3 regions of the Defluviitalea raffinosedens genome follow, and region 1 is predicted to be linked to each of the others. Evidence: riboswitches for the same ligand, from Rfam matches in the RefSeq annotation. Region 1 holds a riboswitch; each other region holds the start of a gene.
The links. Region 1 has a riboswitch for S-adenosylmethionine ahead of JOD07_RS01655 (homocysteine synthase). Riboswitches for the same ligand answer to the same signal wherever they lie in the genome.
Positions count from the first base shown of each region.

Region 1 (10,802 bases):
CATTTCTACAGCTTTTTCTTCCATTTTGAGTTCTGCTGCCAATATAGAATGAATACAGGAAGATAAGCTGGATTCATGCACCGTCATAGGTTCATAGAACTCAAAATTCCTTTTCTTTTCTTCGAAAGTGAATTGATCGTTTAGGAAATAAAGTCCTTGCAGTACATCTGCCTGTTTAATGAAGCAGGAACGAAGGATCTTATCCCATGACCATTTTTGATTAAGAGGTCTGTCTTCTGGAGATAACTGATCCACTGTCATTAAGTCTTTATCTAAGAAGGTATCATGCTGAACGAATATTCCCAATTCTTCATCATAGGGATAGTACATTTTATCAGTAATTTCTTTCCATTTTGCTTTTTCTTCTTCGGTTACATTCAGTTCCTTCAGGCGTGCATTATTATTGGTACTGTTCAGATAATCAATCACTTTCAGGGTGTATGAAAGAGTCCATGCTGCCATGGTATTGGTGTACCAGTTGTTGTTGACATTGTTTTCATATTCGTTAGGACCTGTTACCCCATGAATCATGTAAACATCTTTTTTCTTATGGTAATGTACTCTGTCCGCCCAGAATCTGGAGATACCTACTAAAACATCTATTCCATAAGGGTGGAGATATTCTTTATCTCCTGTGTAATTTACATAATTATAAATTGCATAAGCGATGGCTCCGTTACGGTGAATTTCTTCAAAGGTGATTTCCCATTCGTTATGACATTCTACACCTGTAAAGGTAACCATGGGATATAGGGCACCTTTTAATCCCTGTTGCCTTGCATTGTGGTATGCACCTTCTAACTGATTGTATCTATAGAGCAAGAGATTTCTTGCTACTTCCTGATCTGCAACGGATAAGTACATGGGTAGTGCATAAGCTTCCGTATCCCAGTAAGTTGCTCCACCATATTTTTCTCCTGTAAAACCTTTAGGTCCTATATTTAATCTTGGATCGTCCCCATAATAAGTTGAGAACATCTGGAAAAGATTGAATCGAATCCCCTGCTGTGCTTCCGGATCTCCTTTAATTTCAACATCTGCTTTTTCCCATCTCTTATGCCATGCCTGGGAATGTTTTTCTTTTAATCCGTTAAATCCTACCTTAACTGCTTCATCCAGAACTTTAAAAGCTTCATCTTTAAGGGCTGTTTCTTCATAATCTCTCGATGTCACTACTGAAATATATTTAATCAGTTGAATCTTCTCATCTTTTTTAGCCTTAAAGACGAGTTTATTGCCTACATATTTATCCTTTTTAAGTACCTCAACATCACAATCTGCAGAAGCTTCTGTTCTCATGCTGGTGCATACTGTAAATCTTGGGGTGCCAAAAGGATTTTCTTTGGTTTTCATGATCAAATGTCCTTCTTTAGGACTGATCCCTTGATCAACTTCCAGCCAGAATTGCTCATTGTAATTGGAATCTTCATTGAATACGTCACCATCTAAATAAGGAACAAATGTGATTTCTCCGTCATAATTTAAAGGTGTAGCTTCATAAGAAATCAGGCAAAGCTCTTTATTGGCGATACTTACGAATCTTGTAACTTCAAACAAAGTTCTTTTTCCAGACATATTGGCAATAAATCGTCTGTAGAGCATTCCGTTTTTCATGTCTAATTCTCTGTAGTATTCTTCTATCTCAGTCTTATAAAGGTCTAATTCTTCTCCGTCAACGAAAACATCTATACCAATAAAATTGGTTGCATTAATGACTTTACCAAAATATTTGGGATAGCCATTCTTCCACCATCCTACTCGAGTCGGATCAGGGAACCATACTCCTGCAATATATGTGCCTCTGTGCATGTCTCCACTGTACTTTTCTTCAAAGTTACCTCTCATTCCCATATATCCGTTTCCTAAAGATGTGATACTCTCTGCCAGTCGCATATCTTCTTTGTGGAGACTTTTTTCAATAACTTTCCATTCATCGATTTCGAAAATTCTTTTATAACTCATAAAGCAACCCCCTATTTAATTTTTGTGCAAACGCTTGCATTCCTTGGTATATCTTATCATAATCCAATACCTATTTCAATAGTAGATTCAGGCTTTATCTAAACTTTATCCACAATTACTTTTAGTATTTCTGGCTTGTCCACAAGATATGCACAATTTCTGCATAAATCACTACAACTACTTGCCAAATCGAAGTTTAATTCTTTACAAACAGAAAAATATTCTTATTTTATTGCATAAAAAATCCAAAGCAGTGCCCCAAGCAATAAAAAATCTCCCACATCTTTGGGAGAATAAAAAGAAAAGATATTATTTAATCATTTGAATAACTTCTCTAATGCTTTCAACGATTACATCCGCATTAGACAAATCCTGATCTCCTGAATTAGGATTGTGAAATCCTATGCATTTCATACCTGCAGCCTTTGCAGCCAGGACACCGTTTTTACTGTCTTCCAAAACAACACAGTCCTTTGGTTCCACATGGATTTTTTGTGCAGCGGTCAGATAAATATCCGGATCCGGTTTGCTTTTATGGACTTCATCTCCGCTAATGATATAAGAAAAATAATGTCTGATATTAAACTTTTCCATAACGGTTTCTATCAATTCTATCGGGGAAGAAGATGCCACGGCCATAGGGATTTTCGCTTCATGCAATGCCTTAAGTAAATCAATAATTCCATCTATCGGTCCAATGTCTGATTCTCTAAAAATCTGGACCTTCTTACTTACTAAACGGTCTATAATTTCAGGCACAGTCGGCTTTAAATTATATTTTTCTTTAAGTGTAGACCATATATCTTCGTTAGCCCTGCCGGCATACTTTTCCAATTCCTTTTGATCTATATCCACTCCCATGTCTTTTAAAATCATGGTGTCCACTTCAAAATGAATCGGCTGACTGTCTATAATAACCCCATCCATGTCAAAAATAAATGCTTTCATAATCATTAATACCTCCTGTCAGAAACTTGATCTATGTACTCCTGAACAATAAAATCAAACTACTATATTATCTTAGATAAAAAAACTACTTTTTGCAAATAGTTATTATAAATTCTTCTCCTATTCTATTTGCAAAAATATAATGCATATAGCAGATAATTTTTTAAAAAAGTGATAACTGTATATTCTCAGCTTGATTTAATTTTTCTTTCATAGGCTTTGAGTAGCTGCCTGAAAGATTATATTTTGCCTTTATTTCATTGACCATCAAATAGAGTTTATTCTTATATTCCTTATCTGCACCGCCGGTTTTATATAATAAGGTCAGCTCTTCATACAAATCCGGAAATTCCTTTTTTATAAAATCAAAGAAGACCTCTCTTGTTTTTCCCCTTAAATATAAGGTTCCAGGAAGAACATAATCTACACTGGAATCCCTGGCATAGGCATACAATGAATCAACATTTTCACGGGTATCCGTAATGTAGGGGATGATTGGCATAAAGTGCAGTCCTGTGGATGCATTTGTTTTTGAAAATTCTTTTAACATAGCAAATCTTTTTAGAGAATCTACCCCGTTTGATTCTATTTTTCTGCGAATTTCTTCATCCATACAGGTAATAGTAGCTGCTACATTTACATAGGTAATACGGGCAAGTTCTTCAATCAAATTATAATCTCGCAGAATTAAATCTGACTTTGTGGAAATAATACAGGGAGTTTTATATTTAATCATTAATTTTAAGATCTCAGGCATGATCTTATATTGTGCTTCTATAGGCTGATAACTATCCGTTACTCCACCTATATTAACAACTTCTCTTTTCCAGGAACGACTGCTCAGTTGTTGTTCCAACTGCTCTACAATATTGGTCTTTACATATATATCATCAAAATACTGTTCGGAATCTAAATACTGATGAGAGTACATTGCATAACAATATATACAGCCATGTTCACACCCTCGGTATATATTCAAATCCCAGGAATAGGGCATCTTCCTTTTTAATTTATTGCAGGCAACAGAACAGGTTATTTCCTTATAATTTGCCATCATCCACCTCAACCTATGATAGATTTTATTGTTCCATTAACCAATATAGATAAAAATAATTCCAAAGTTATGCCTTCAAATTAGAGCACATAACTTATCTAACCTTAGAAAACTTTTTATATCCTAGTATAAATGATATCACATTTCTATAATAATAACATCTTTTTTGATTGAGGGCTTTTTATTGTATAGGAAATCCGGGGGAATTTCCTATACAATAAAAAAATTGCCGTAAAGCCAATATTGCATGACTTTACAGCAACTTCTAAAACTATTTTTATTCCAGCGCTTGCTTGATATCATCAATTAAATCTTCTGCATCTTCTATTCCTATGGATAATCTGATCATATCCGGTGTAACCCCTGCACTTAATTGCTCTTCTGGAGATAATTGCTGATGGGTAGTACTTGCAGGATGAATGACTAAGGATTTAGCATCTGCAACATTCGCTAAATTTGAGAAGAGCTCAAGCTTGTCGATGAATTCCTTAGCTTTCTTTTCTCCTCCTTTGATTCCAAAGGTAAAGATGGAACCTACTCCTCTTGGGAAATACTTTTTAGCCAATTCATAGTATTTATTGCCTGGCAATCCAGGATAATTTACCCAAGCAACAGCCGGATGACTTTGCAAGAATTCTGCTATTTTTTGTGTATTGGAAACATGGGCTCTTACTCTTAAGGAGAGGGTTTCAAGGCCTTGTAAGAATAAGAAGGCATTAAATGGACTAAGGGATGCACCGGTATCTCTTAAAAGGGTTACTCTTGCTTTCGTAATATATGCAAGCCTTCCCACAGCTTTTGTAAATTGAATATTATGATAGCTTCTGTCCGGCTCAGTAAGTATTGGGAATTTGCCGCTGGCTTCCCAGTCAAAGTTTCCGGAATCTACGATCACACCACCAATAGATGTGCCATGCCCGCCAATAAATTTCGTTGCAGAATGAACAACAATATCTGCTCCATATTCAAAAGGTCTTAGCAAATAAGGTGTTGCAAAAGTGTTGTCTACAATGAGAGGAATTTTGTTTTCATGGGCGATTTTTGCCACTGCTTCAATGTCTATAATATTGATTCCCGGATTTCCAATGGATTCTATAAAAATTGCTTTCGTCTTATCCGTAATGGCCGTTCTGAAATTTTCCGGATCGTCTGGATCTACAAAATGTGTCGTAATTCCGTAACGGGGAAGGGTATTGGCAAATAAGTTATAAGTTCCTCCATATAGGGTGGATGCTGCAACAAGCTCATCTCCAGCACCTAAAATATTGATCACTGCATAAGTGATTGCCGCTGAACCGGAAGCTACCGCCAATGCACCTACACCGCCTTCTAACTGTGCAATCCTTTTTTCAAATACATCGGTGGTAGGATTCATAATACGGGTATAGATATTTCCGCTTTCTTTAAGTGCAAATAAATCTTCCGCATGTTGTGCATTGTCAAAAACATAAGAAGTGGTCTGGTAAATAGGTACGGCTCTTGCCTTTGTTGTGGGATCTACTTCTTGCCCTCCATGAACTTGGATGGTATCAAACCTAAACTGCTTATTACTCATTATACATTCTCCTCTCAGAAATTGATTTATAAACAAAAAAACTCTCCTAAGATTAGGAGAGTAATACTCTGCTCCCCTTATCTCTCAGATTTTTGCTTTCAAAATAACTTGAAAGCAGAAACTGCAGGATTTAGCACCTTGCAATTATGCCGGTTGCCGGGTTTCATCGGGCCAGTCCCTCCACCACTCTGGATAAGAGTCTTTTTTATTCATAGAATTTTTATAAGGATTATAAAGATTAAAAAGAAATTTGTCAAGAGAAATTTTAATTTTCTATAATATTTTTAAAGTTGAAGGCATTTTAATAAGCACTTTTTAAATCTTTTATAAATTCTTCTATTACTTTTTCATTGCCTTTACTTTCTTCAATTTTCTTAACGATTGCAGAACCTACGATTACGCCGTCCACATAGGGAAGCAATCTTTTAATATCTTCTTTTGAGGAAAAACCAAAGCCTACTGCGGTAGGAATATGGGCTATGCTTTTTACATCCTTTAAAAACTCTTCTAAGTTTTTATGGAATTCACTTCTTATACCTGTAACACCCATGGAAGATATGCAATAAACGAATCCTTCTCCATCCTGAACAATATCCTTTATTCTGTCTTTGGATGTAGGTGCTACCAAAGGAATGAGGCCTATGTTAAAAGATTTTATGTATGGCATGATTTCTTCCCTTTCTTCTAAGGGAAGATCAGGAATAACCAGGCCGTCCACGCCAACTTCTTCACACTGCCTGATAAACCTTTCTACCCCGTAACCCAGAATTGAATTATAATATACTAAAAATGCTATAGGGATTTGAGTGTTTTTTCTGACATTTGCAATACACTTAAATATTTTTTCCAGATTGGTTCCTGCCTCCAGAGCTCTTTGAGCTGCTGCCTGGATCACGGGTCCATCCGCTACGGGATCGGAAAAAGGAATACCTATTTCGATGATATCCGCCCCTCCCCTTTCCTTGGCGTAGATGAGCTTTTCTGTTTGCTCAATATTTGGATCTCCAGCCGTCATATAAGTAATTAATGCTTTCTTATTTTCTTTTCTTAGCCCTTCTAGCTTTTCCTGAATTCTATTCATGATAACCACCCCTGCTCTCGAGATAATTTGCAACACTTTGCACGTCTTTGTCCCCTCTTCCGGATAGATTGATCACGATGATTTCATCTTTACTTTTCATGGGTGCCAGCTTAATGCCATAAGCTATGGCATGAGAACTTTCTAAGGCTGGGATAATACCTTCTGTTTTGCACAAACGGGTAAAAGCTTCTACCGCCTCATCATCGGTTATGGACACATATTTTGCCCTTCCTGTCTCAAAAAGATATGCGTGTTCAGGTCCCGTTCCCGGATAATCCAGGCCTGCAGAAATCGAATGGGCTGGAAGGATGTTGCCATCATCATCCTGCAGTAAATAGGTTTTCATGCCGTGGATCACCCCAATCTTTCCTTCTGCAAAGGCAGCCGCATGCTTTTTGGTTTCTATGCCAAGGCCTCCTGCTTCTACACCAATGAGTTCTACTTCCTTTTCTTCCAGGAAAGGATAGAAGATTCCCATAGAATTACTTCCTCCTCCAACACAGGCGATAATGGTATCCGGTAATCTTCCTTCCTGTTCTTTAATCTGGATTTTGGTTTCTTCTCCTATAATCTTTTGAAATTCTCGAACCATGGTAGGATAAGGATGGGGGCCTACAACAGAACCTACAACATAAAAAGTATCTTCTGCAGTTCTTGCCCATTCTCTTAAAGCTTCATTGGTTGCATCTTTTAGAGTTCTTGTACCGCTGGTGACACTCCTAACCTTTGCACCTAAAAGTTCCATTCGGAACACATTGAGTTTCTGCCTTTTGATATCTTCTTCTCCCATAAATACTGTACATTCCATATTAAATAAAGCCGCTCCTGTGGCTGTTGCCACTCCGTGCTGACCTGCTCCTGTTTCTGCAATCACCTTTTTCTTTCCCATACGTTTTGCAAGCAGAATCTGACCTATAACATTGTTGATTTTATGAGCTCCTGTATGATTTAAATCTTCTCTTTTAAGATAAATCTTAGCCCCTCCCAGTTCTTCTGTAAGATTCTTAGCATAGTAAAGGGGATTGGGACGACCTACATACTGCTTTAAGTAATACTTATATTCATCCATAAAACTTTGATCCTCTAAAGCTTCTATAAGTGCTTCTTCCAGTTCCTTTAAAGGGTTCATCAGTGTTTCGGGAGCATATTGCCCTCCAAATATACCAAACTTTCTATCCAATTTCATAACTTTTCACCTTTCTAATAAATTCTTTTATTTTCTCTTCATCTTTTTCTCCGTTGGTTTCCACACCAGAACTTACATCAACTACATGGGGAAAAACTGTCTTTATTGCCTCTCTTACATTCTCTGCATTTAATCCTCCGGCTAAGACCGTAAAATAATCTTTTGAAATGCCTTTAATCAGATCCCAGGAAAAGGTCTTTCCAGAACCTCCGCTGCTGCTGTCAAATACAAAGCCCTGGACATTTTGATAGGATGGCAGGGCTTTAAGTATTTCCCCATCCTTAACTGAAAAAGCCTTCCATACAGGAACAATGCTTTTGGCACACTGGTCATTATCTTCCTTCCCGTGGAATTGAACCATATCTAAATTGCAAAATTGTACAATTTCGTTTACTTCTTCTATGGGAGTATCTACAAATACCCCTACTGCCTTAATGTCTTTTCTTAAATACAGTTTCATCTCTCTTGCCTTATTAGGAGATATTTGTCTTTTGCTTTTTGCAAATATAAAGCCCACATAATCCACATCATATCGATTGATCATCTTGATTTGCTCAACAGTTTTTAATCCACAGATTTTAATTTTAGGAATCATATGCCTTTCTGAACTCCTCTGCTTTTTGCCTTATATTTTCTGATCTCATAAAGCTCTCTCCGACGAGAATGCCATGGATATTGGATTTTTTAAGTTTAAAAATGTCTCCTTTATCAAAGATTCCACTTTCACTGATAACAATCTTATCCTCCGGTATTTCTTTTCTGAGATTTATGGTGGTTTGAAGATCTATACTGAAGTCTTTTAAGTTTCTGTTGTTAATACCTATAATTTCTCCATTGGTTTTTAAGGCTCTTGCCAGTTCATGTTCATCATGAACTTCAATTAAGGTGTCCATATAAAGGGAATGGCTTATATTTACCAGTTCTCTTAGCTGACTGTCCTCTAATATGGCTACGATCAAAAGAACACAGCTGGCTCCCAGAGCCCTTGCTTCATAAATTTGGATAGGATCGATGATAAAGTCCTTTCTCAGTAAAGGTAAGTCAATCTCTTCGTGGATTTCCTTTAAGAATCTGGCATCACCCAGGAAGAATTTTTCTTCCGTTAACACAGAAACTGCATCCACACAGGTCTCATATTCCTTTGCCAATGCTTTGGGGTTAAAGTCTTCCTTTATGACCCCTTTTGAAGGAGAGGCCTTTTTGATCTCTCCGATAATCGATAGCCCTGGCTTTGCCATAGCCTGATAAAAAGAAGGAGGAGTTTTGGTGTGCTTTATGACATCCTCCAGCAAAGGTATATTAATAGTTTTCTTTAACTCTTTTAAGGTCTCTTTTTTCTGTTCAACAATACGATCCAGTATCATGCCAGCCTCCTTGTATACTCTGCAAATTCATCCAGTTTCCTTTGGGCATATCCTCCATCAATTAATTCTCTGGCGATCTCCATACCTTCTTCTAAGGACTTTGCCTTTCTTCCAACATAAAGGGCAGCTCCACTGTTTAAAAGAAGGATATCCCGTTTAGGTCCTTTGGCTCCCTGGAAAAGGTTTTTAATAATCTCTGCATTTTCCTTGGCATCTCCCCCTTGTAAATCTTCTTTTTGGCATCTTGTAATACCAAAATCTTCGGGAGATATATAATAGGTCTTAATTTCATTATGCAGAACCTCAGTTACTTTCGTTTTTTGAGTTATAGTCATCTCATCCAGTCCATCCATCCCATGGACAACCATCGCATGTTCTACTCCTAAATTAAGCAGCACTTTTGCTATGGGTTCTGTTAAGTGTTCATCAAATACGCCCAGAACTTGAGCCTTTGCATTGGCCGGATTGGTTAAGGGCCCCAGGATATTAAAGATAGTTCTAAACCCCAGTTCCTTTCTCGGACCAGCGGCATGTTTCATAGCTTTATGAAAGGTCGGAGCAAAGAGAAAACCTATATTTTGGGTCTTTACACATTCCTCTACCTGCTTGGGCATAAGAGAAATATTTACTCCCAAAGCTTCCAACACATCTGCACTGCCGCTTTTACTGGATACGGAACGGTTCCCATGTTTAACTACAGGAATACCGGCAGCAGCTGCCACAAATGCCACGGCTGTTGAGATGTTGAAAGTTCCTGCACTGTCCCCTCCTGTTCCACAGGTATCCAGAGTATACAAATCCTCTAAATTAATCTTTTCTGCCTTTCTTTTCATAACTTTAGCTCCTCCGGTGATTTCATCCGGGGTTTCCCCTTTCATCTTAAGAGCTGTAAGAAAGCTTCCAATCAAAGCCGGAGAGGCTTCTCCATCCATAATACATTCCATAGCACTCATCATTTCATCTTCCGACAGATGTCTTCCCTGTATAATGGCTTCAATTGCTTCTTTTAACATATAACCCTCTCCTTTTCTAAAAATTTCTTTATAATTTTGATGCCATCAGGCGTGTAAATAGATTCAGGATGAAACTGAAGTCCAATCAAGGGATACTCTTTATGAATAATGCTCATCACTTCTTCGTCTTCAGTCATTGCCGCGATTTCAAAGCAATCAGGAATAGTATCCAGGCGAACAGCCAGAGAATGGTACCTTGCCCCCTGCATAGGATTTTCAATGCCACTGAAAACACCAATGCCCTTATGGAAGATCTTTGATGCCTTGCCATGAACAAGCTGCTTGGCATAGGTAATTTCCGCTCCAAAAGCTGCCCCTATACACTGATGGCCAAGGCAAATGCCAAGAATAGGGATTTTATCATGGAAATGTTTTATAACTTCGATACAGATACCTGCTTCTTTTGGGCTTTTAGGTCCCGGAGATATAACAATGTGGTCCGGGTTTAAATCTTCTATTTCTTCTATAGTGATTTCATCATTTCGTACAACTTTTATATTTTTTTCGTACTTGCCTATATATTGATACAAATTATATGTAAAGGAGTCATAATTATCGATTAATAAAACCATAATACCCTCCTATTCCACTGCCATAAGCAGCGCTTTTACTTTGTTCTCACATTCTTCGTTTTCCTTT
Region 1 is NZ_JAFBEP010000001.1:328,778-339,579, forward strand. It holds gene JOD07_RS01640 (glycoside hydrolase family 65 protein) at 1-1,962, opposite strand, end outside; gene JOD07_RS01645 (HAD family hydrolase) at 2,272-2,910, opposite strand; gene JOD07_RS01650 (SPL family radical SAM protein) at 3,074-3,964, opposite strand; gene JOD07_RS01655 (homocysteine synthase) at 4,242-5,519, opposite strand; SAM riboswitch class I at 5,594-5,718, opposite strand; gene trpA (tryptophan synthase subunit alpha) at 5,821-6,600, opposite strand; gene trpB (tryptophan synthase subunit beta) at 6,593-7,786, opposite strand; gene JOD07_RS01670 (phosphoribosylanthranilate isomerase) at 7,773-8,381, opposite strand; gene trpC (indole-3-glycerol phosphate synthase TrpC) at 8,371-9,150, opposite strand; gene trpD (anthranilate phosphoribosyltransferase) at 9,147-10,163, opposite strand; gene JOD07_RS01685 (anthranilate synthase component II) at 10,157-10,735, opposite strand; gene trpE (anthranilate synthase component I) at 10,745-10,802, opposite strand, start outside.

Region 2 (10,802 bases), on a different contig from region 1:
AGTGTATAATTTCACTTCTGTCCCTGATTTTTTGATCATCTATCTTGGTAAAAGCAGTGATGGGTGCACCTCTTCTCTCCGGTCCAAAGGAAGGAAAAGCCAAAGCATATTTATTGCCGTACAAAGAGGCAGCAGCTCCTAGTATTCTGGAGGCTGTGAAACTTCCCTGTCCCCCTCTGCCATGCCATCTGATTTCAATCATGATATCCTCCATTCTGCATTTTTTGCCTTTTCTCTTAATGTCGAAAGTCTTTTTAGGGCTTCTTTAAGAGTATCTGTCTTTTTTGCGAAGTGAAAGCGAATCAGGTGGTTTACATCTTCTTTAAAGAAGCTGGAACCTGGGACAGCGGCTACCCCTACTTCTCTGGCAAGCCATTCACAAAACACCGTATCACTTGGAGCGCCGAATTCTGAAATATCTACCAAAACATAATATGTTCCCTGAGGTTCTGTATATTTAAGTCCCAGCTCATCTAAACCTTTTAAAAATATATTTCTTTTCTCTGTATAAAGTTTTCTTAATTCTTCATAATATGCATCCGAAAACTTTAGGGCTGCTACTGCTGCTTCCTGCAGAGGTGCTGCTGCCCCTACTGTAAGAAAATCATGAACCTTACGGGCATTTTCAATTACTTGGGAAGGCCCTATAATATATCCAAGTCTCCATCCTGTAATTGAGTAAGTTTTTGAAAGAGAGCTGCAGGAAATGGTTCTCTCAAACATTCCAGGCAAAGATGCAAAATAAATATGTTCATTCGGTTCAAACACAATATGTTCATAGACTTCATCAGTAATCACAAAAACATCATACTTTTCTGCCAGGTCTGCAATAAACTCCAGTTCTTCCCGTGTGAATACTTTTCCTGTAGGATTGGAAGGATTACAGAGAATAAGCGCCTTTGGATTTTGCTCAAAGGCTTTTTTAAGCGCTTCCTGATCAAAGTGAAATGTGGGCGGATGCAAAGGGACATATATTGGTTCTGCCCCGGAAAGAATCGTATCCGCCACATAATTTTCATAAAAAGGAGAAAAGACAATCACTTTATCTCCCGGTTTACAGGCTGTCATCATAGCTGCCATCATAGCTTCCGTACTTCCACAGGTCACAACAATTTGAGTATCGGGGTCAATGGGAATATCCATGTATTTTGACTGCTTTTTAGCAAGCGCTTCTCTGAAGTTTTGTGCACCCCAGGTGATGGAATACTGATGAGGGCCTTCTTCTGCTGCCTTTTTTAAGGCTTCCCTCAATTCCTTGGGAGGATCAAAGTCCGGAAAACCCTGGGACAAATTCACTGCCCCATAGCGGTTAGCTATTCGTGTCATTTTTCTAATAACAGATTCTGTAAAAAAGTCCAGACGATTGCTTACTTGCGGCATATTTTTCCTTCTTTCTATTGTTCTCTTAAGTCAATAAATCTTTTAGCCTTGTGGGTAGCTCTTGGAAGAGCCCCTTCTTCCAGGATCACCACTTCTTTAGGTCTAACGCCTAATCTTGCTTTAATATTGTGAGATACCTTTTCCGACAATTCCTCGTTCGTTATGGTGACATCCGCATGTTTTTCCACTTCTACTTTAAATTTGGTGGTAAAGTTTTCGGAAATCGCATACACTCTGTATTCCCCATTGAGTTCCTTAATGTTTCGAACGATAAATTCTATATCGCTGGGGAAAATATTCACGCCCGAGACAATGAGCATATCATCGAGTCTTCCTACCACCTGAATTCTGCCATGGGTACGTCCGCATTCACATTTTTCTTTGTTGAAAATAGCAATATCTCCTGTTCTGAAACGAATCATCGGTCTTGCCTGTTTTCTTAAGGTGGTGAGCACCAGTTCCCCCCTTTGACCATCCTTTACCGGTTCCAGAGTTACGGGATCGATCACTTCCACATAAATCTGATCTTCTGCTATATGCAGTCCGTTCCTTGCACTGCACATTCCGGCACAAGCCCCATAAATATCAGAAATACCATAGAAATCATACACTTCTGCATCCCAGAGATCTTCAATGGCTTTTCTTGTGGCTTCTATGGAACCTCCTGGTTCTCCGGCAACAATGATTTTATTGATCGCCAGGTCCGTTGCAGGATTGATGCCTTGTTTTTTAGCAGTTTCTCCAAGATACCATGCATAGGATGGAGTCGTCCAGATCACCGTAGGCTGAAATTCCTGCAAAATATAAAGGAGTCGTTCTGAAGGAATGGTTCCTGCCCAGATGCATAATGCCCCCAAATTCTGGGCTCCTATAACATCAGGGCCTCCCACAAACAAGGTGAAGTTTAAAGCATGCACATATCTGTCATGGGGTCTCATGCCTGCCGCCCAGAATAATCTGCTTTGGATATCCTGGAACTCATCAAAATCGGTTTTGGTAAAAGGACTTAGGGTAGGTACTCCTGTGGAACCGCTGGATGCCGAAACAAAGACCACATCTTCTTCAGGCACTGCAGTCAACGTTCCAAGAAGAGGCTTTGAGATTTGAGCGTCCCGCTCAATCTGCTTATTGATGAACGGAAACTTTGACAGGTCGGATAAAACCTTGAAATCTTCGGGTTTTACTCCGGATTCATCAAAAGATTGCTTATAATATGGTGAGTGTTCATAAGCGTATTTCAAGTGTTCTTTGAGCTGTTCTGTCTGATATGCTTCTAACTCTTCCCTTGGCATGGTTTCTATGGATTCATTCCAATATCTTTGATATGACATTTTTATTCCCCCTAATCAGCTGCGTTTGATTATGATCTTTTATCTACTTTTTTAGAGCTATAGTCTCCCAACCATTGAAAACCCTGTACGATTAACACTAAAACAACCACTGTAGTAAGCATGATGTCGGTTTGATATCTGTAGTATCCGAAGCGAATGGCTAAATCGCCGATACCTCCCCCGCCGATAATCCCTGCCATAGCAGAATATCCGATCAAACTGATGGCAGTTACTGTAATGCCTACGATCAGGCTGGGCAAAGCTTCCGTTAAAAGCACATGGTATATAATGGTCCTTGTTTTTGCCCCTGCGGCTTGCGCTGCTTCAATCACTCCTTTATCCACTTCTCTAAAGGCCGCTTCCACCAATCTCGCATAAAAGGCTATGGCTGCAACAGAAAGAGGTACTGATGCGGCTCCTGATCCTATAGTAGTACCCGTAATGAGCTTAGTGACAGGTAAAAGTACAACAAGCAGAATCACAAAAGGTGTGGATCTTACGATATTAATGATCAAACCTCCGATAAAGTTTAAAATTTTGTTTTGAAAAAATAAGCCACTGGACGTAAGATACAAAAATAATCCTAAAGGAATACCCAAAACTATGGATAATATCAGTGCTATTCCTACCATTTGAGAAGTTTCTCCCAGGGCTTTTAATAAATCAAAAATCAGTTCAGCTTGCATAGAGTACCACCTCCGTAAATGCAGTTCTTTCGTTGATATAGTCCACTGCCAGTTGAACTTCCCTTTCTTCTCCCTCTATATCGACGACTAAGATTCCCACGGGTCGATCTCCTATGTACTCGATTTTTCCATGGACGATATTTAGGTTAACATTATAACGTTTAGATACTTCTGATATTAAAGGCTCCGTTGCGGACTCTCCCTTATAGACAATTTTCAGTACCCTGCCCTTAAAATCATTGAAAATCTGCTTAGGGAATTCGAGGTGGAAGGTGTGTTCAATTAATTGTTTTGTAAAAACATTTCTCGGATTGACAAATACGTCATAAACATTGCCTGCTTCTAATAACTGTCCGTCATTCATAACCGCCACTCGGTCACAGATGCTTTTAACCACATCCATTTCATGAGTGATGATGACAATGGTAATCCCTAATTTCTGATTAATTTCTTTAAGTAAGTTTAGGATGGATTTTGTCGTTTCTAAGTCAAGGGCAGAAGTAGGTTCGTCACAGAGAAGAATTTCTGTTTCGTTGGCAAGGGCTCTTGCTATACCTACTCTTTGCTTTTGTCCGCCGCTAAGCTGAGCCGGAAAAGCATTACTTTTATCTGAAAGACCGACAAGATTCAGCAGTTGGTTTACTCTTTTTTGAATTTCATCTTTAGGTTTTCCTGCTGCAACCATTGGAAAGGCTACGTTTTCAAAAACTGTCTTTCTTTTTATCAGATTGAAATGTTGAAAGATCATCCCTATTTTCTGTCTAAGAAGCCTTAAGTCTTCTCCTTTTAAATCTGTAATGTCCTGATTGTTAATAAAAATCCTGCCTTCTGTTGGCCTTTCTAAAAGATTAATGGTTCGGAGCAGGGTACTTTTCCCTGCTCCACTGGCTCCAACAATTCCAAAAATTTCTCCTTTGTTAATGTTCAGCGAAAGTTTCTGAACTGCTTTAACTTTGCCTTCAGCCCCTTCATAAGTCACGCTGACATCCTGAAATTGAATCATATGTTTTCCTCCCTACTGTTGTAAAAACCAGGCTGGCTTTTGGAAAGCCTTAAACATATAATCTGGATTTTCGATAACTTCCCTGAACTCTTCCGATTCAACGACTTCTTTAATGTCTTTTACAAATTGGGAATTAATATCTTCTGTTCTTACAGCAACGAGATTTTTATATTCTTCCTGTAACTCTTCCATGACAAGGGCTGTAGATAAATCGATCCCTGCTGAAATCGCATAGTTTCCATTGATTGCTGCAAGATCCACGCTGTCTAATGTTCTTGGAAGCTGGGCTGCTTCTACCGGAGTAATTTTAAGATTTTTGGGATTGGATTCTATATCTTTTTCAGATGCTTTTGAAGGATCTATATCCTTATTCAATGTAATAAGTCCTGCCTGTTCCAGAAGCCTGAGGGCTCTTGCCAGGTTGGTAGGGTCATTGGCTATGGTGACTTCGGCGCCATCCGATAATTCATCTATGCTTTGTACTTTCTTTGAATACAAGCCTACCGCTGCTGTTGGCACATTGATTACAGGTGACAATTCAAGGCCGTGGTCTTCGGCAAATTTATTTAAGTACACCAGGTGTTGGAATAAATTGGCGTCAATTTCTTTATTGGCCAGAGCAAGGTTAGGCTGAACATAATCACTGAACTCTTTAATTTCAACCTTATATCCCTTTTTTTCAAGACCTGGCTTAATGCCCTTAACAATCATATCCCCATAAGGTCCTGGAGCAACTCCAAATATGATGGTCTTACTTTCCTTTGATGCACATCCTGTAAGTATCCCTAATATAGTAATAATGGATACAAGCAATACACTTATTTTTTTCATCTTATTTTCCTCCCTATTTTTTTGATTTTTTGAACTACATTTTTACGCATTAAAAAACCTCTTTCCGATGAAAGAGGTCATTTTCTTCCTCTCTCATCTCTCAGCTCATCTGTCTTGAGCTGTTGGAATTAGCACCTTGTAATACATACAGGTTGCCGGGCTTCATTGGGCCAGTCCCTCCGCCTCTCTTGATAAGAGTTTCTTACTAAATCATATTATATTGATAAGAATTATATGAGATAAATTCCGCTTTGTCAATAAGTTTTCAAAAAATTTTATTAATCCTATCTTTTTACTTTGTATTATATAAAACATAAAAAAACCGGGATTCATCCCGGCTTTTATTCAGCACTAAGCTTGAACCAATCTTTTAAAGACTGATAAGCTTCTTTGTAGCGCGTATAAATTTTATTGTACTTTTCTACATTTTTCTCTATAGGAGTTACAGATCCAACAATTTTTATAAATATATTGCAAGCTTCTTCAATACTGCTAAATTCTCCTGCTCCTACGCCTGCTAAAATAGCAGCACCAAGAGCCCCTCCCTGATTTGTATTGATTTCATTTATTGGATATCCAAAAATATCTGCAAGAATCTGTTTCCAGAGAGGACTCTTTGAACCTCCCCCAATGGCAATAATTTGAGAAATAGGTACTCCGATATCTTTTAAAATTTCAAGAGAATCCCGAAGTCCAAAGGATACACCTTCAAGTACCGCCCTTGTCATCTCACCTCTTGTGGTACTCATGGATAATCCCAAAAATGTTCCTCTTGCATCAGGATCGGCATAGGGAGTACGTTCTCCCATAAGATACGGAAGGAATATTACGCCTTTAGCACCTGGTTCCGTCTCACTGGCTTCTTTTAAGAGTTCATCAAAATCCATTCCTTTATTGGCTTCTTCTACCCACCATTTTAAGCAGCTGGCTGCCGAAAGCATAACCCCCATGGAATGATACTTCCCATTGGCATGGCAGAAAGCATGAAGGCGATTCTGGCTGTCTACAGCGTAGTCATCATGGGCTGCAAATACGACACCCGAAGTCCCCAGGGTAACCATTACGGTTCCTTCTTTAACCGTTCCGGTTCCTATGGCTCCGGCAGCATTATCGCCGCCTCCTCCTACAACCAGAATCTCTCCTGTGAGTCCCAGTTCCCCTTTCACTTCTTCTGACAACTTTCCTGTTACTTCATAGGATTCATAGAGTTTTGGAAGATACTCTTCTTTGATGCCTATGTACTCGATCATTTCCTTGGACCAGCATCTGTTTTTAACGTCTAATAGAAGCATTCCGGAAGCATCAGAAACATCCGTTGCATAATCTCCTGTCAATTTAAATCTGATATAATCTTTTGGAAGAAGAATGTGTCTTATTTTCTCAAACAATTCAGGATGATTTTTCTTTACCCATAAAATCTTAGGGGCTGTGAACCCGGTCAATGCCTTATTACCAACAAGCTCTGTGAGTTTTTCTTGCCCAAAATGATTGGTGATGTCCTCACACTCCTCCGCAGTTCTTTGGTCGCACCAAAGTATTGCGGGAAGCAGGACCTTATTTTCTTCGTCCAAGGCTACCAGTCCGTGCATTTGACCACTAAAGCCTATTCCCCGGATTTCCCCTTCAGGAAGATTGTTTTTTTGAATAACTTCTTTAATAGCTTCTTTGGTACCCATCCACCAGTCTTCAGGATTTTGCTCCGCCCAATTACTTTTTGGATAATACACCGGATATTCCCTGGAAGATTCCCCGAGAATTGTTCCGTCTTTATCAACAGCAAGTACCTTTACAGATGATGTACCTAAATCAATCCCCAAAAAAATCATACCTATTCTCCTCCTTGAAAGGGTTGTTGTATCAACAACCCAATAAATCGATCTTTACTACAGTGTATAGATATATTGATTAATTCGATCTTCTAAGAGTTCTTGTCTTCCGGATTTGTTTACAATCTTATCATGCTTTAATGCATAGGCAGTTAATTCTTCAAAGCCTACTTTATTTTCTACGATATCTTTTCCGATGCCTTCATTGTAACTTGCATATCTTTCTTCGATAAAGCTTTCTAATACTTTATCTTGAAGCAATTTATCCGCAATGATAAGACCCCTTGCAAAGGTATCCATACCAACAATGTATCCGATGAATAAGTCTTCTACTTCAAAGGAACCTCTTCTTACCTTAGCGTCGAAGTTAAATCCTCCAGGTGCGATACCTCCGTTTTTAAGCACTTCGTACATCGCTAAAACAGCATCGTAGATATTGGTTGGGAATTGGTCTGTATCCCATCCTAATAGCATGTCTCCCTGGTTAGCATCGATACTTCCTAATACGCCGTTAATTCTTGCCATGTTCAGTTCATGTTGGAAGGTATGTCCTGCTAAAGTCGCATGGTTCGCTTCTATATTCATTTTGAAATGGTCTTGTAAATTATATTTTCTTAAGAATCCTAAAACAGTCATTGTATCAAAATCGTATTGATGTTTTGTAGGTTCTTTTGGTTTTGGCTCGATTAAGAATTGTCCTGTAAAGCCAATTTTCTTAGCATAATCTACTGCCATTTGTAAAAATCTTGCATAGTTGTCTTGTTCTAAAGCTGTATTGGTGTTAAGAAGTGTTTCATAACCTTCTCTTCCACCCCAGAATACATAGTTTTCTCCGCCAAATTTCTTAGTAAGGTCAATGGCTTTTTTAACCTGAGCCGCCGCAAAAGCAAATACATCCGCATTAGGAGAAGTAGATGCTCCGTGAACGAATCTTGGATGGCTGAATGCATTGGTTGTTCCCCATAAACATTTGATACCTGTTTTTTTCATTAATTCTAAGATGTAATCAGAGATTTCATCTAAATTAGCAAATTTTTCTTCTAAGGAATTGCCTTCTGGTGCAATATCAAGGTCATGGAAACAGAAATATTCGATACCTAATTTGCTCATAAATTCAAATCCTGCTTCTGCTCTCGCTTTAGCAAGTTCCATGCCTTCTTTTCCTGCCCAAGGTCTCTTAGCTGTGCCTTCTCCAAACATATCAGCGCCCATAGCAGTTAAAGTATGCCAATAGCTCATAGCAAATCTGAAATGATCCTTCATAGGCTTGCCTGCAACAATTTTTTCTGGGTCATAGTATTTAAATGCTAAAGGATTAGTAGATTTAGGTCCTTCATACTGAATCTTCTTAATGCCTTCAAAATATTCTTTCATAAGATCCCCTCCAAAGTTTTTAAATTGATTTTAACAACTTAATTCTATTATATAGTATTCACAAAACTTTTTCAACCCATTTTAAGAAGTTATTTTTTAATATTTTCTTACTTTTCTATTCATTCTACCTGCTAAAAAGATCCTGTATTAAGCTTTTAAAATTATATAAGAAGTTTTTTATTGCATAGGAAATTCAGAGGAATTTCCTATGCAATAAAAAAACAGAGCACTTGTAAGTGCTCTGTCTTATTAATGCGGATGAAGGGAGTCGAACCCCCACGGTGTCGCCACCGGCAGATTTTGAGTCTGCTGCGTCTGCCAATTCCGCCACATCCGCCAATACTGGGTAGGAAGGATTCGAACCTTCGGATGCAGGAGTCAGAATCCTGTGCCTTACCGCTTGGCGACTACCCAACAATATTAATTTGTCCGAACAACTTCATATTCTAGCACAAATGATTTAGTTTGTCCAGTAGTTTTTTTCAAAAAAGCCGTCTCACCCGGAGGGCTTTTTATTACATAGGAAATTCGAAGAGATTTCCTATGTAATAAAATAACTCGTACGAAATGTACGAGCTATTATGCATTCATTGTGCTCTGAATTTTTTCATGTATAGCTTTTGCTGCTTTTTTCCCTGCCCCCATGGCTAAGATCACAGTAGCTGCACCAGTCACCACATCGCCTCCGGCATAAACATTTTGCTTGCTGGTATGCATGGTTTCTTCTTCTACAATAATTCCGCCCCATTTGTGGGTGTCTAAGCCCGGAGTCGTTTGGCGAATAAGTGGATTAGGGCTTTGTCCAATGGCTATGATCACTGTGTCCATATCCATTATGAAATTACTTCCTTCAACTTCAACAGGCCTTCTTCTTCCTGATTCATCCGGTTCTCCAAGACCCATCTCTACACACTCAATGGCTTTTACCCATCCGTTTTCTCCATGGATTTTCTTAGGATTTGCAAGCAGTTTAAAGATAATGCCTTCTTCTTTTGCATGATGAATTTCTTCTTTTCTCGCCGGCAGTTCTTCTTCTCCGCGGCGATAAATAATATAAACTTCCTCTGCTCCAAGTCTTTTGGCTGTTCTGGCAGCATCCATTGCCACGTTACCGCCGCCAATAACTGCAACTTTTTTACCAACCTTTACAGGAGTAGGATTATTGGGGAAATCATATGCCTTCATTAAATTCACTCGGGTTAAAAATTCATTGGCAGCGTATACTCCGTTTAAACTTTCTCCTTCAATACCCATGAATTTAGGAAGTCCGGCACCGCTCCCTACAAATACTGCCTTGTAGCCTTCTTCAAATAACTCATCAATTGTGATCGAACGACCTACTACAACATTTTTATTGATTTTAACGCCCAGATCTACTATAGTTTCTATTTCTTTTTCAACCAATGCTTTTGGAAGACGGAACTCCGGAATGCCGTACATGAGTACACCGCCTAAAGCATGCAAAGCTTCAAAAATGGTTACATCATATCCTAATTTAGCCAAGTCTCCGGCACAGGTAAGTCCTGCAGGGCCTCCCCCAACCACTGCAATTTTAATCCCATTTTTTGTAATCTGCACTGACTTTTTCTCTGCATGCTGCATATGGTAGTCGGCAACAAATCTTTCCAGCCTTCCAATACCTACCGGTTCTCCTTTTATGCCTCTTACACATACACCCTCACATTGATTTTCCTGGGGACATACTCTGCCACAAATGGCTGGCAGGTTGTTTTCTGAAGTAATGAGTTCATAAGCTTTTTCAAAGTTCCCTGCTGCTACTTCCTTAATAAATTCTGGTATAGGAACGTTCACAGGACATCCGGATACACAGGGTTTATGTTTGCAGTTAAGGCATCTTGTTGCTTCTTCCATGGCTTGTTCCTTGGTATATCCAAGTGCCACTTCATTAAAATTTTTATTTCTTACATTGGGATCTTGTTCAGGCATGGTTACTTTTTTTAAACTCATATTAGGCATTTTACTTTCCTCCTAGTCCAATGCGGCAAGAATGTTCTTCTTCCTTATACATTCCCTGCCTTCTCATGCATTCGTCAAAATCTACCAAAAGGCCGTCAAAATCAGGGCCATCCACACAAGCGAACTTTGTTTCTCCGCCAACAGTCACTCTGCATCCTCCGCACATCCCTGTTCCGTCAATCATGATCGGATTAAGGGATACTGCCGTTTTGATATTTTTCGGCTTTGTAATGCCTACAACAGCTTTCATCATTACAAGAGGCCCTATGGCAATGATTTCATCATATTCCTTACCTTCATTTAATAGTTCATTCAGTACATCGGTCACGAATCCTTTTTTGCCTTTTGTGCCGTCATCGGTTGCATAGTAGACCTTATCGCAAATCGCTTCAAA
Region 2 is NZ_JAFBEP010000003.1:72,394-83,195, forward strand. It holds gene JOD07_RS03560 (2-oxoacid:acceptor oxidoreductase family protein) at 1-202, opposite strand, end outside; gene JOD07_RS03565 (pyridoxal phosphate-dependent aminotransferase) at 199-1,380, opposite strand; gene JOD07_RS03570 (phenylacetate--CoA ligase family protein) at 1,395-2,711, opposite strand; gene JOD07_RS03575 (methionine ABC transporter permease) at 2,741-3,397, opposite strand; gene JOD07_RS03580 (methionine ABC transporter ATP-binding protein) at 3,387-4,400, opposite strand; gene JOD07_RS03585 (MetQ/NlpA family ABC transporter substrate-binding protein) at 4,413-5,231, opposite strand; SAM riboswitch class I at 5,322-5,429, opposite strand; gene xylB (xylulokinase) at 5,573-7,057, opposite strand; gene xylA (xylose isomerase) at 7,115-8,431, opposite strand; tRNA gene JOD07_RS03600 (tRNA-Leu) at 8,685-8,768, opposite strand; tRNA gene JOD07_RS03605 (tRNA-Gln) at 8,774-8,845, opposite strand; gene gltA (NADPH-dependent glutamate synthase) at 9,011-10,408, opposite strand; gene JOD07_RS03615 (sulfide/dihydroorotate dehydrogenase-like FAD/NAD-binding protein) at 10,410-10,802, opposite strand, start outside.
Region 2: another riboswitch for S-adenosylmethionine. It lies ahead of JOD07_RS03585 (MetQ/NlpA family ABC transporter substrate-binding protein); the one in region 1 lies ahead of JOD07_RS01655 (homocysteine synthase).

Region 3 (10,802 bases), on a different contig from region 1:
GATCTGCAGTGGATGCGATCGAAGAAACAGTAGACTACTTAAACAGCAAAGGAGAAAAAGTAGGTCTTGTAAAAGTACGTCTTTATAGACCATTCTCCATTGAACATTTCTTAAAACAAATACCAGCAACTGTTAAGAAGATTGCTGTATTAGATAGAACAAAAGAACCAGGTGCTATTGGAGAACCATTATACCTTGATGTATGCTCTGCTTTCGTTGATAAAGCGGATCGTCCAGTGATCGTTGGCGGACGTTATGGATTAGGTTCTAAGGATACAACACCTGCACAAATTGTAGCAGTATTTGAAAACCTTAAAGCAGACGAACCAAAGAACCACTTTACAATCGGTATCGTAGATGACGTTACATTCAAATCTCTTCCAACAGGAGAAGAATTAGACGTAACAGGAAAAGATACAATCAGCTGCAAGTTCTGGGGACTTGGTTCCGACGGAACAGTAGGTGCAAACAAAAACTCTATCAAGATTATCGGAGACCATACAGACATGTATGCACAAGCATACTTTGAATATGACTCCAAGAAATCCGGTGGGGTTACTATTTCTCACCTTCGTTTCGGAAAAGAGCCAATCAGATCTACATACTTAATCAAAAAAGCAAACTTTGTTGCTTGCCATAACCCATCCTATGTAGATAAATACGATATGGTATCCGACTTAAAAGAAGGCGGAACATTCTTATTAAACTGCGGATGGGATCTTGAAGAGTTAGAACAAAAACTTCCTGCAAAAATGAAAAAGATTATTGCAGAAAGAAATATTAAATTATACACCATTGACGGGGTTACCATTGCTAAAGAAATCGGTCTTGGAAACCGTGTTAATACAGTTTTACAAGCAGCTTTCTTTAAACTTGCCAACATTATTCCAATTGAAGATGCTGTTAAATTCATGAAAGATGCTATTGTAGCTTCCTATGGCAAAAAAGGTGAAAACATCGTAAACATGAACTTTGCTGCTGTTGATCAGGGAATCGAAAAAGTTAAAGAAGTTAAAGTACCTGCTCATTGGGCACAAGCTAGTGCAGATGAAGAAGCAGCTGCAACCAAAGATGTACCTGAATTCATTAAGAATATCCTTGAACCAATGAACAGACAAGAAGGAAACAACCTTCCTGTTAGTGCTTTCGTAGGAAGAGAAGACGGTACATTCCCACAAGGTACTGCCAAATACGAAAAGAGAGGTATTGCAGTAGATGTACCAGAATGGCAAGTAGAAAATTGTATCCAATGTAACCAATGTTCTTATGTATGTCCTCATGCTGCAATTCGTCCATTCTTACTCAATGAAGAAGAAGTAAAGAATGCGCCTGAAGGATTCGTTACAAAGAAAGCAATTGGTAAAGGTTTAGAAAACTACGCGTACAAGATTCAAGTATCCACTTTAGACTGTACTGGATGCGGAAACTGTGCACAAGTATGTCCAGCTAAGAATAAAGCATTAGTTATGAAGCCTTTAGAAACACAAACCAAAGAAATCGAAAATTGGGAATATGCAATGACTCTTTCTAAGAAAGAAAACCCATTGGCTGTTGACACCGTAAAAGGAAGCCAATTCGAACAACCATTGCTTGAGTTCTCCGGTGCTTGTGCAGGATGTGGAGAAACTCCATATGCTAAACTTGTAACTCAATTATTCGGAGACAGAATGTACATTGCCAACGCTACAGGATGTTCTTCCATTTGGGCTGGCAGTGCACCATCCACCCCATACACAACCAATGAAAAAGGACATGGACCAGCTTGGGCAAACTCCTTATTCGAAGACAATGCAGAATATGGATTCGGTATGTATATCGCTGTAAAACAAATCAGAGAAAGATTAAAAGATATTGCAGTAGAAGCAATAGATTTAGATATTCCTGAAGAGATCAAAGCTGCTCTTAAAGATTGGGTAGACAATATGCTTAATGGAGATGCTTCTAAGAAAGCAACAGCAACATTGGTACCACTGTTGGAAGCATATGCTGGAGACAACGCAAGAGCAAAAGAAATCTTTGAAGAAATGCTTGAAAAGAAAGAATTCCTTGTTAAGAAATCTCAATGGATCTTCGGAGGAGACGGATGGGCTTATGATATCGGATTCGGCGGCTTAGACCATGTACTTGCTTCCGGAGAAGATGTAAACGTTCTTGTATTCGATACAGAAGTTTACTCCAACACCGGCGGACAATCTTCCAAAGCTACTCCAACAGGTTCCGTAGCTAAATTCGCAGCTTCCGGTAAACCAATCAGAAAGAAAGATCTTGGAAGAATGATGATGTCCTATGGATATGTATACGTAGCTCAAGTAGCTATGGGTGCAAACCAAAATCAACTGATCAAAGCATTAAAAGAAGCGGAAAGCTATCCAGGACCATCATTAATCATCGCTTATGCACCATGTATTAACCATGGTATCAAAGGCGGAATGGGCTGTGCTCAATTAGAAAGCAAGAAAGCTGTAGAAGCTGGATACTGGCATTTATACAGATACAACCCATTGCTTAAAGAAGAAGGCAAGAATCCATTTATCTTAGATTCTAAAGCACCAACAGCAGATTACAAAGAATACATCCTGGGAGAAGTAAGATACTCATCTCTTACCAGAACATTCCCAGAACTTGCTGAAAAATTGTTTGATCAGGCAGAAAAAGATGCAAAAGAAAGATTTGAAGCTTATCAAGCAATGGCAAAAACAGAATAATTGCTTATACTGTATCAAAAAAGCACCTATTTATATAAATAGGTGCTTTTTTATATGCCAAGCTATGAATAAACCCCAATATATCAGACTATACTTATAATAAGTAAAGAAAATCTTAAGGGGGCAAATAGTTTGAATTCGATTATTGAAATATCCAAAAAAGGTTTTTTTCCATTCAAATTTAAGACAAGACAGACATGCCATATTACAGAAGAAGACGAGCTTAAAGAAGAGCTGCTAAAAACCAAAAGGCAAATAGACCTGGTATTCAATGCTTTCGAAAATACGACGGAAAAAGATTTGATCGACAGCTGTATCTACGAAATGAAAGCACTCCAGACGAGATATAAATACTATCTCAATAAGATGAAAGAAAAAGAGAACGTGGCAGTTAAAAGTTAGAAGATCTTTATAAGCTTTATAGGGAATCATGTCAAAGCAAGGAGGATTTAAGTGACAAGTGATGATCTGTTAATATTTTTAATCATAGCAGGTTTGGTGATTCTTACCTTTATGGTTTTCACGAAACCTTTGAAGATCTTGCTAAGAACCCTGATCCAGGGTATAGGAGGAGTTTTAGGACTACTGGTTTTTAATTTCTTGCTATCTCCTTTTGGATGGTATGTAGGGATTAATTGGGCAACCATATTTGTTATTGCTGTACTTGGAATACCGGGGATGATACTTCTATACTTACTGAATATTTTTTTCTAAGAAGTCAGTACATATATTTTTTGATCTTTTTTTAAACATATTTGTTAATTTTTTGACGATTCTGTCGTCTTTTTTTCTATCCAGAATAATGGCAATATGATATAATAGTAAAAAAAGTATTACGTGGGGGGATGATTGAAATGAGTCAAAATGATCTAAAAATACTGTTCGTTTCTTCGGAAGCAATACCCTTTGCTAAGACCGGAGGACTTGGAGATGTAGCAGGAGCCCTTCCCTATGCTTTAAAAAAATTAGGTGCCGATGTAAGAGTAGCCATACCAAAATATAAATGTGTACTTCAGCAGTATTTAAATGACAGTGAGATTGTTGCGGAATTTCCCGTTTATTTGGAGTGGAGAAAGCAGTTTGCCCATATTTATGAATATGATTCTTCAGTGCCTGTTTATTTTATAGGAAATGACAATTATTTTGATAGGGATGGTTTATACGGTTATAATGACGATCACGAAAGATTTGCTTTTTTTTGTAAAGCGGTTTTGGACATGCTGCCAAGAATCGGATTTAAACCGGATATTATTCACTGCAATGATTGGCAGACAGGCCCTATTTGCTTGCTTTTAAAAGAAAGATACCATGAAGATCTTTATTATAGATCCATTTCAACACTCTATACCATTCATAATATACAGTATCAGGGGATCTTTGGAAGAGAAACGCTGGATTTGCTGGGTGTTTCAGATTGGTGTTTCCATTCAGAGGGGGTAGAGTTCTACGGGAATGTAAGTTATATGAAAGCTGGTTTAGTTTATTCTGATGCCATCAATACCGTAAGCAAAACATATGCAGAAGAGATCAAAACCAGTCAATACGGTTATGGACTGGATGGCGTCCTTCAAAAAAGAAGCAGTGTACTTTACGGCATTGTAAATGGAATTGATTATGAGGCTTTTAATCCCGAAACTGACAAGGCTCTCTATATCCCCTATTCTAAGGAAAGCTTGCATTTAAAAAAGGAAAATAAGTATAGGCTTCAAAAAGATCTGGGCCTTCCTCAAAGAGATGTTCCTATGATCGGCCTTATTTCCCGTTTGGTAGACCAGAAAGGATTAGACTTAATTGCAGAAAAAATGCACGATCTGATGCAGGAAGATATTCAATTTGTGGTTTTAGGCACAGGGCAACACCAATATGAAGAAATGTTTAAATACATGCAAGATACTTTCCCCGAGAAGGTAAGCGCCAATATCTTGTTTAATGTGGATTTGGCACAAAAAATCTATGGAGGCAGTGATTTGTTTTTGATGCCTTCTTTATTCGAACCCTGCGGTTTAGGACAACTTATTAGTCTTAGATATGGAACCATTCCTATAGTTCGAAAGACTGGAGGGCTGGCAGATACCATTCAATCGTTTAACGAAGAAACTTGTGAGGGTAATGGTTTTGTTTTCAATGATTATAATTCTGATGCAATGTTATGGGAAATCATAAGAGCTTTAAATGTATATTATAATAAAGACAAGTGGGAGCTTTTGGTTAAAAATGCTATGAATTCAGATTATTCCTGGGAAGACTCTGCTAAAAAATATATGGAATTATATAAAAGCATCAGCCATTAATAGAAGACTGTAAAAGTTCATACATAGTTTTTGAATGAAATGGGAACATCCCTCATATATTTGTACAAACAGATATATGGGGGATTTTTTGTGAAAAATAAAAGATCTAATGTAATAAAAATAGCCAGTGTATATACTGGAACTGTTTTAGGCGCAGGTTTTGCCTCAGGGCAGGAGATTATGCAGTTTTTTACTTCCTATGGTATTGAGGGCATTTATGGAGTGATTTTATCAGGAATTTTATTTGCTCTTATAGGATGGGCTGTCCTTGAAATGGTCTATGTTCAAAAAATTAAGGATTACCGAGGATTCATTTACCCTATTATGGGAGAGTTTTTAGGCAATATCATGGAGTGGGTCGTTTCTTTGTTTATGTTTACTACTTTTTGTGCAATGCTTGCAGGAACGGGGGCACTCCTTAGACAACAGTTTCAAATTCCTGTGCAAATAGGAATCTTAATCATGGCAGGCTTATGCCTTATTGTCTTTTTATATGATGTTGAAGGGGTTATCGTCATTAATACGATTTTAGCACCGTTACTTTTAATAGGAGGTATTCTTTTAGGGTTATACATAGTTTTATTTAGAGAAGCAGCAGTATTTTCTTCTCCTGTAGTGTCGGTATTTCATGCTCTTACGAGGAATTGGATCACTTCTTCTATTGTCTATGTATCCTATAATACCATTACTGCAGTTGTGATTCTCTGCAGCCTGCTTCCTATTATTCATTCCAGGAAACAAGCAAAAATGGGAGGCATTATAGGCGGTATAACTTTGGGATTTTTAGGACTTTGCATTGTTATGGCAACATTAATATACTATGACAGGGTGGAGGCTCTTGAAATACCAATGCTTGGGATTGTGCTTCATTACGGTTTTGCTATTCGGTATATCTATTTCTTTGTTTTAATCGCTGCCATATTCACAACGGCAGTTTCCAGCGGATATGGATTTGTCAACAGAGTGTCTGTGGAGTTTAATATTTCTTATAAGAGCATTCTGCCTGTTTTCATATTAACTTCTATTATAATTGCCCAGATTGGTTTCTCTAAAATGGTTGGACAAATTTATCCTTTATTTGGATATGTGGGGCTCTTTGAAGTCTTTATAATTCTCCTATATTTTATTGGCTGGAAATTGAATAGAGTTAATAAAAGATTTAGACAGTAAATAGAAACGTTGAAATCGAGGGAAAGATATAGTACCATATATTACAAATGAAAATATAGGGGGAAAAAAATTGAGCCGTATAGAAGCCTATAAGAATAAGAAAGATAAGAGAGCCCAAATTTTTTCTCTTATTCTACTCATGATTGCATCAGGGATTTTGATTTACTCGGAAGTTGCCGGCAAGGACCTGCATCTTTCCTTTTTTAATGGAAATGAACCCTCTCTTTATTTAGAAAAACAATGGGTAAAACGAGAGTTAAGTGATAGATATACCTTTAATGTTTATGGCAATGACTTAATACAGTGTGGTCCTGATGGCGTTAAACGAATTTCTCAAAATGGAGATGAAATCTGGAACCAAACTTTTTCTATGAATTTACCAAAACTGATTGTCAATGAACCATATCTTGCAGTAGGAGAAGATGGCGGGAAAAAGATTTATGTCTTAAATGATAAAGGATTAGTATATCAAGTCACGACACAAAATCCTATAGAGTATTTTTCAATTAATTCTAAAGGATATTTATCTGTGATTGGAGCAACAAAGGATGGGCACAGGATTAAAGTGTATGATGCCCAGGGTAAAGATTTAGGAATTGACAGAAATACTTTTATTGAAGATGCGGGTTATCCCCTTAGTGCTATCGTATCGGATAATGGATACCATATGCCTGTAAGTTATCTTAATCCAGATACAAAGGGGTTAAAGTCTAATTTAATTTTTTTGGACTTAGGAGAAAACGGCATACTGAAAGAAGATCTGATCGAATTTGCCATTGAAAAAGAGGATACGATTTTTCCTGGAATGTTTTATTTGCAAAATAATACTTTGGTTGTTTTAGGCGATGACCGAATCTTATGGATTGATGAAGATAACAATGTGAAAGAAGAGATCTTATCAAACCATATCAAGGCAATACCCTGGAATATAGAGAATAGAAGAAATTTATCCACTTATTTGGTTTTGGCCCTGGGGGAAGAATTTCCGGGCAAACAGGGAGAAAAATATGGGAGTGTTGTTTTTTATAGTACGGAAGGCAGCAAAAAACATGTGTTTGATCCGGAAGGAGATGTCACTTATTTATACGGTGATGATAATATGGTGATTGTAGGTGTCAACAGAACTTTTTATGGACTGGACCCAAAAGGAAAAGAAATTTTTAAATATACTGCATTAAAGGATGTGGATGAAATGATCCCATTAAAGAATGGGAATAAAGTTGCTTTAGTTTCTAAAGACTCTGTTGACCTAATGGAAATAAAACGATAATTTGGAGGCAAGCTATGAATGTAGCGGATATTTTAGTATTGGCTTTTTTTGTTGTAAATGGATGGATTGCTTATAAGAGGGGATTGGTACTTTCCCTTTTTAAATTAATATCTTCTATTGCTTCGATGATTCTATCATATACCCTTTATCCAATTGTAAGTGCCTATTTAAGAACTTCTACGTCCCTGTTCGATAAAATGAAAACTCAAATAGCTCCTACCATACTGGTGCCAGAGGGGACTAAAATAAATACCTTGGAGGGACAGGTTAATTTTATTAATGATCTGAATGTACCTAAATTTTTGAAGGGAGTTCTGGTTGAAAACAATAATTCAGAAATATACAGTATTTTTCAGGTGGACAGCTTAAAGGACTATATTGCAGGTTATATTGCCAACATATGCATTAATATCATTTCTATGGTTATAGTGTTTTTCGTAGTGAGTGTCGGCCTTAGGATTCTTATCGGGATCATGGATATTTTATCAAAACTACCAGTGATTAATTCAGTGAATCGTCTTTTTGGACTGATCTTCGGCTTTGCTTCAGGAGTGTTGAAAATCTGGGTGTTTTTTATTGTACTTTTTATATTTCAATCAAACCCAGCTTTCGAAAAGATATTTCTTTTACTGGAAAACAGTACATATGCAAAGTATTTATATGAATACAATTATCTGCTGAAATTCGTTGGAGGACTGTTTTTGTAAAATTTAAATAATAAGGATACCCAGGGAATGTTTAACTCTATTAAATTTTTTTATTGACAATGCCAGATGATACTGTTATACTATCTTCAACTTAATATTCGAGCTCATCAAGAGAGGTGGAGGGACTGGCCCAATGAAACCCGGCAACCCGCAAAATGCGAAGGTGCCAATTCCAGATGCAGAGGTTGTCTGCATAAGATGAGAGAGAGCATATAACCTCTTTCATTGAAAGAGGTTTTTTAATGCTCAAAAGCAGAAGTTACACATAGAAGTTACGTATCAGGCAACCGTTGGGGCAAAGGAGGAGCACCGTGATAGAAATAAAAGGCGTTTATAAAGAATTCAAGGGTAAGAGCAATAAAGTTGAAGCTTTAAAAAATATTAATATGCACATTGAGCAGGGAGATATTTTTGGGATTATTGGTTTAAGCGGAGCAGGAAAATCGACCCTTGTTCGTTGCATTAACCGTCTGGAAGAACCAACCAAGGGTGAAGTCTATATAAAAGGCAAGAATATAATGAGCCTGAACCCTGCGGAATTAAGAGAAATGCGAAAAAAAATAGGGATGATCTTTCAGCATTTTAATCTCCTTAATTCCCGAACTGTAGCTGAAAACATAGCTTATCCGATGGAAATTGCCAAGGTTCCAAAAGAAGACAGAGAAAAAAGGATCGATGAACTTCTTAAATTAGTTGAGTTAGAAGAAAAAAGAGACAGCTATCCATCACAGCTAAGCGGTGGACAAAAGCAAAGAGTAGGTATTGCAAGAGCCCTTGCCAATCATCCGGATGTATTACTCTGTGATGAAGCAACCTCTGCTCTGGACCCTAAAACAACCCAGTCTATCCTCAAACTGCTTAAAAAGATTAATGAAACTCTGGGATTAACCATCGTGATCATTACCCATGAGATGGAAGTTATTAAACAGATCTGTAGCAAGGTTGCTGTAATGGAGGCTGGAGAAGTTGTAGAAACTGGTCCGGTATCTAAGGTATTTGCTCATCCAACCCATCCTACAACAAAAAGCTTCGTTCAAAATATCAGTCACGATATACCTGAAGAATTGCTGGACAGAATAGATGAGAGAAGGAAATTATTCCGTCTGAGTTTTGAAGGAATTAAAACATCTCAACCGATCCTGTCAAAAATGATCAAAAAATGTGGAGTAGATGCCAATATTCTTCTTGGTGGCATTGACCATTTACAGCAAACATTTATTGGAAGCTTAATTATTGAGTTAATAGGAGACAAAGAAGAAATCAAGAACGCAGTTGCTTTTCTGGAAGAAAACGGCGTGGAATGTGAGGTGATCTCCCAATGATCTTTCAAAATCCTGACCAGGCTTTCTGGCTTTTACTAACAGAAACCGGGAATACACTCTATATGGTATTTGCAGCAACTTTGATTTCTACTATTATTGGGCTACCCTTAGGCGTAATACTTGTTATTACAGATCAGGGAGGAATCAAAGAAAGAATACAATTAAACCGTATCCTCGGTACAATTGTAAACATTGGAAGGTCCTTTCCTTTTGCTATTTTGATTGTTGCTCTGATTCCCTTTACCAGAATGATTGTTGGCACGAGTCTGGGAACGACAGCAACCATTGTTCCATTATCCATAGCAGCAGCACCTTTTGTGGCAAGAGTCGTTGAGAGTTCACTTAAAGAAGTAGATAAAGGAATTGTTGAAGCAGCCGTAGCCATGGGTTCAAGCACGTGGGAAATTATTACGAAGGTTCTTATACCGGAAGCAATGGCTTCCATAATTCTTGGTATTACGCTTACTGTAGTGAATCTCATAGGTTACAGTGCAATGGCAGGAACCGTAGGCGGGGGAGGCCTTGGCAGTGTGGCAATCCAATACGGATATTACAGATACGATGTTTCACTTATTATTGCCACAGTAATACTTCTTATCATTTTAGTTCAAATTCTTCAATGGATTGGCAACAGCATTGCGAAAGCAATGAATAAAAAATAGATCAATATAAAAAAATAAAACGTGAAGGAGAGATTAGGAATGAAAAAATTCATATCAATATTAACCTTAGCCTTATTTACCATAGCAATATTGGGAGGCTGCACAAAAGAAAGCAAAGTTCTTAAAGTATCTGCGACATCAGCGCCCCATGCACAGATGTTAGAACATATTAAAGATGATTTGGCGAAAAAAGGTGTTACATTAGAAATCCAGGTAATCGATGACTATAACATTCACAATCGTTCTCTCAATGAAAAAGAAGTGGATGCAAACTTTTTCCAACACATCCCATACTTAGAATCACAAATGGCAGAATTCGGATATGATTTAGAAGTCCTTGCAAAAGTTCATATCGAACCTATGGGAATTTATTCGGAAAAAATTGCTTCATTAGATGAATTAAAAGATGGCGCAGTAATCGCTATTCCTAATGACCCAAGTAACGAAGCAAGAGCTTTGGCACTTCTTCATAGAAATGGTATCATTGAATTAAATGATGTAAATAATCAATCAGCCACTGTATTGGATATTAAAAACAATCCAAAGAACCTGACATTCCAGGAGATGGAAGCTGCAGCACTTCCAATGGTTTTGCAAGATGTAGACTGTGCAGTTATTAATACAAACTTTGCGCTTCAAAAAGGATTATCTCCTACAGAAGATGCTATAGCAATT
Region 3 is NZ_JAFBEP010000010.1:501-11,302, reverse strand. It holds gene nifJ (pyruvate:ferredoxin (flavodoxin) oxidoreductase) at 1-2,705, shown strand, start outside; gene JOD07_RS08715 (DUF2508 family protein) at 2,838-3,107, shown strand; gene JOD07_RS08710 (pro-sigmaK processing inhibitor BofA family protein) at 3,159-3,419, shown strand; gene glgA (glycogen synthase GlgA) at 3,560-4,996, shown strand; gene JOD07_RS08700 (YkvI family membrane protein) at 5,087-6,166, shown strand; gene JOD07_RS08695 (DUF5711 family protein) at 6,237-7,436, shown strand; gene JOD07_RS08690 (CvpA family protein) at 7,451-8,143, shown strand; SAM riboswitch class I at 8,245-8,348, shown strand; gene JOD07_RS08685 (methionine ABC transporter ATP-binding protein) at 8,455-9,465, shown strand; gene JOD07_RS08680 (methionine ABC transporter permease) at 9,462-10,127, shown strand; gene JOD07_RS08675 (MetQ/NlpA family ABC transporter substrate-binding protein) at 10,167-10,802, shown strand, end outside.
Region 3: another riboswitch for S-adenosylmethionine. It lies ahead of JOD07_RS08685 (methionine ABC transporter ATP-binding protein); the one in region 1 lies ahead of JOD07_RS01655 (homocysteine synthase).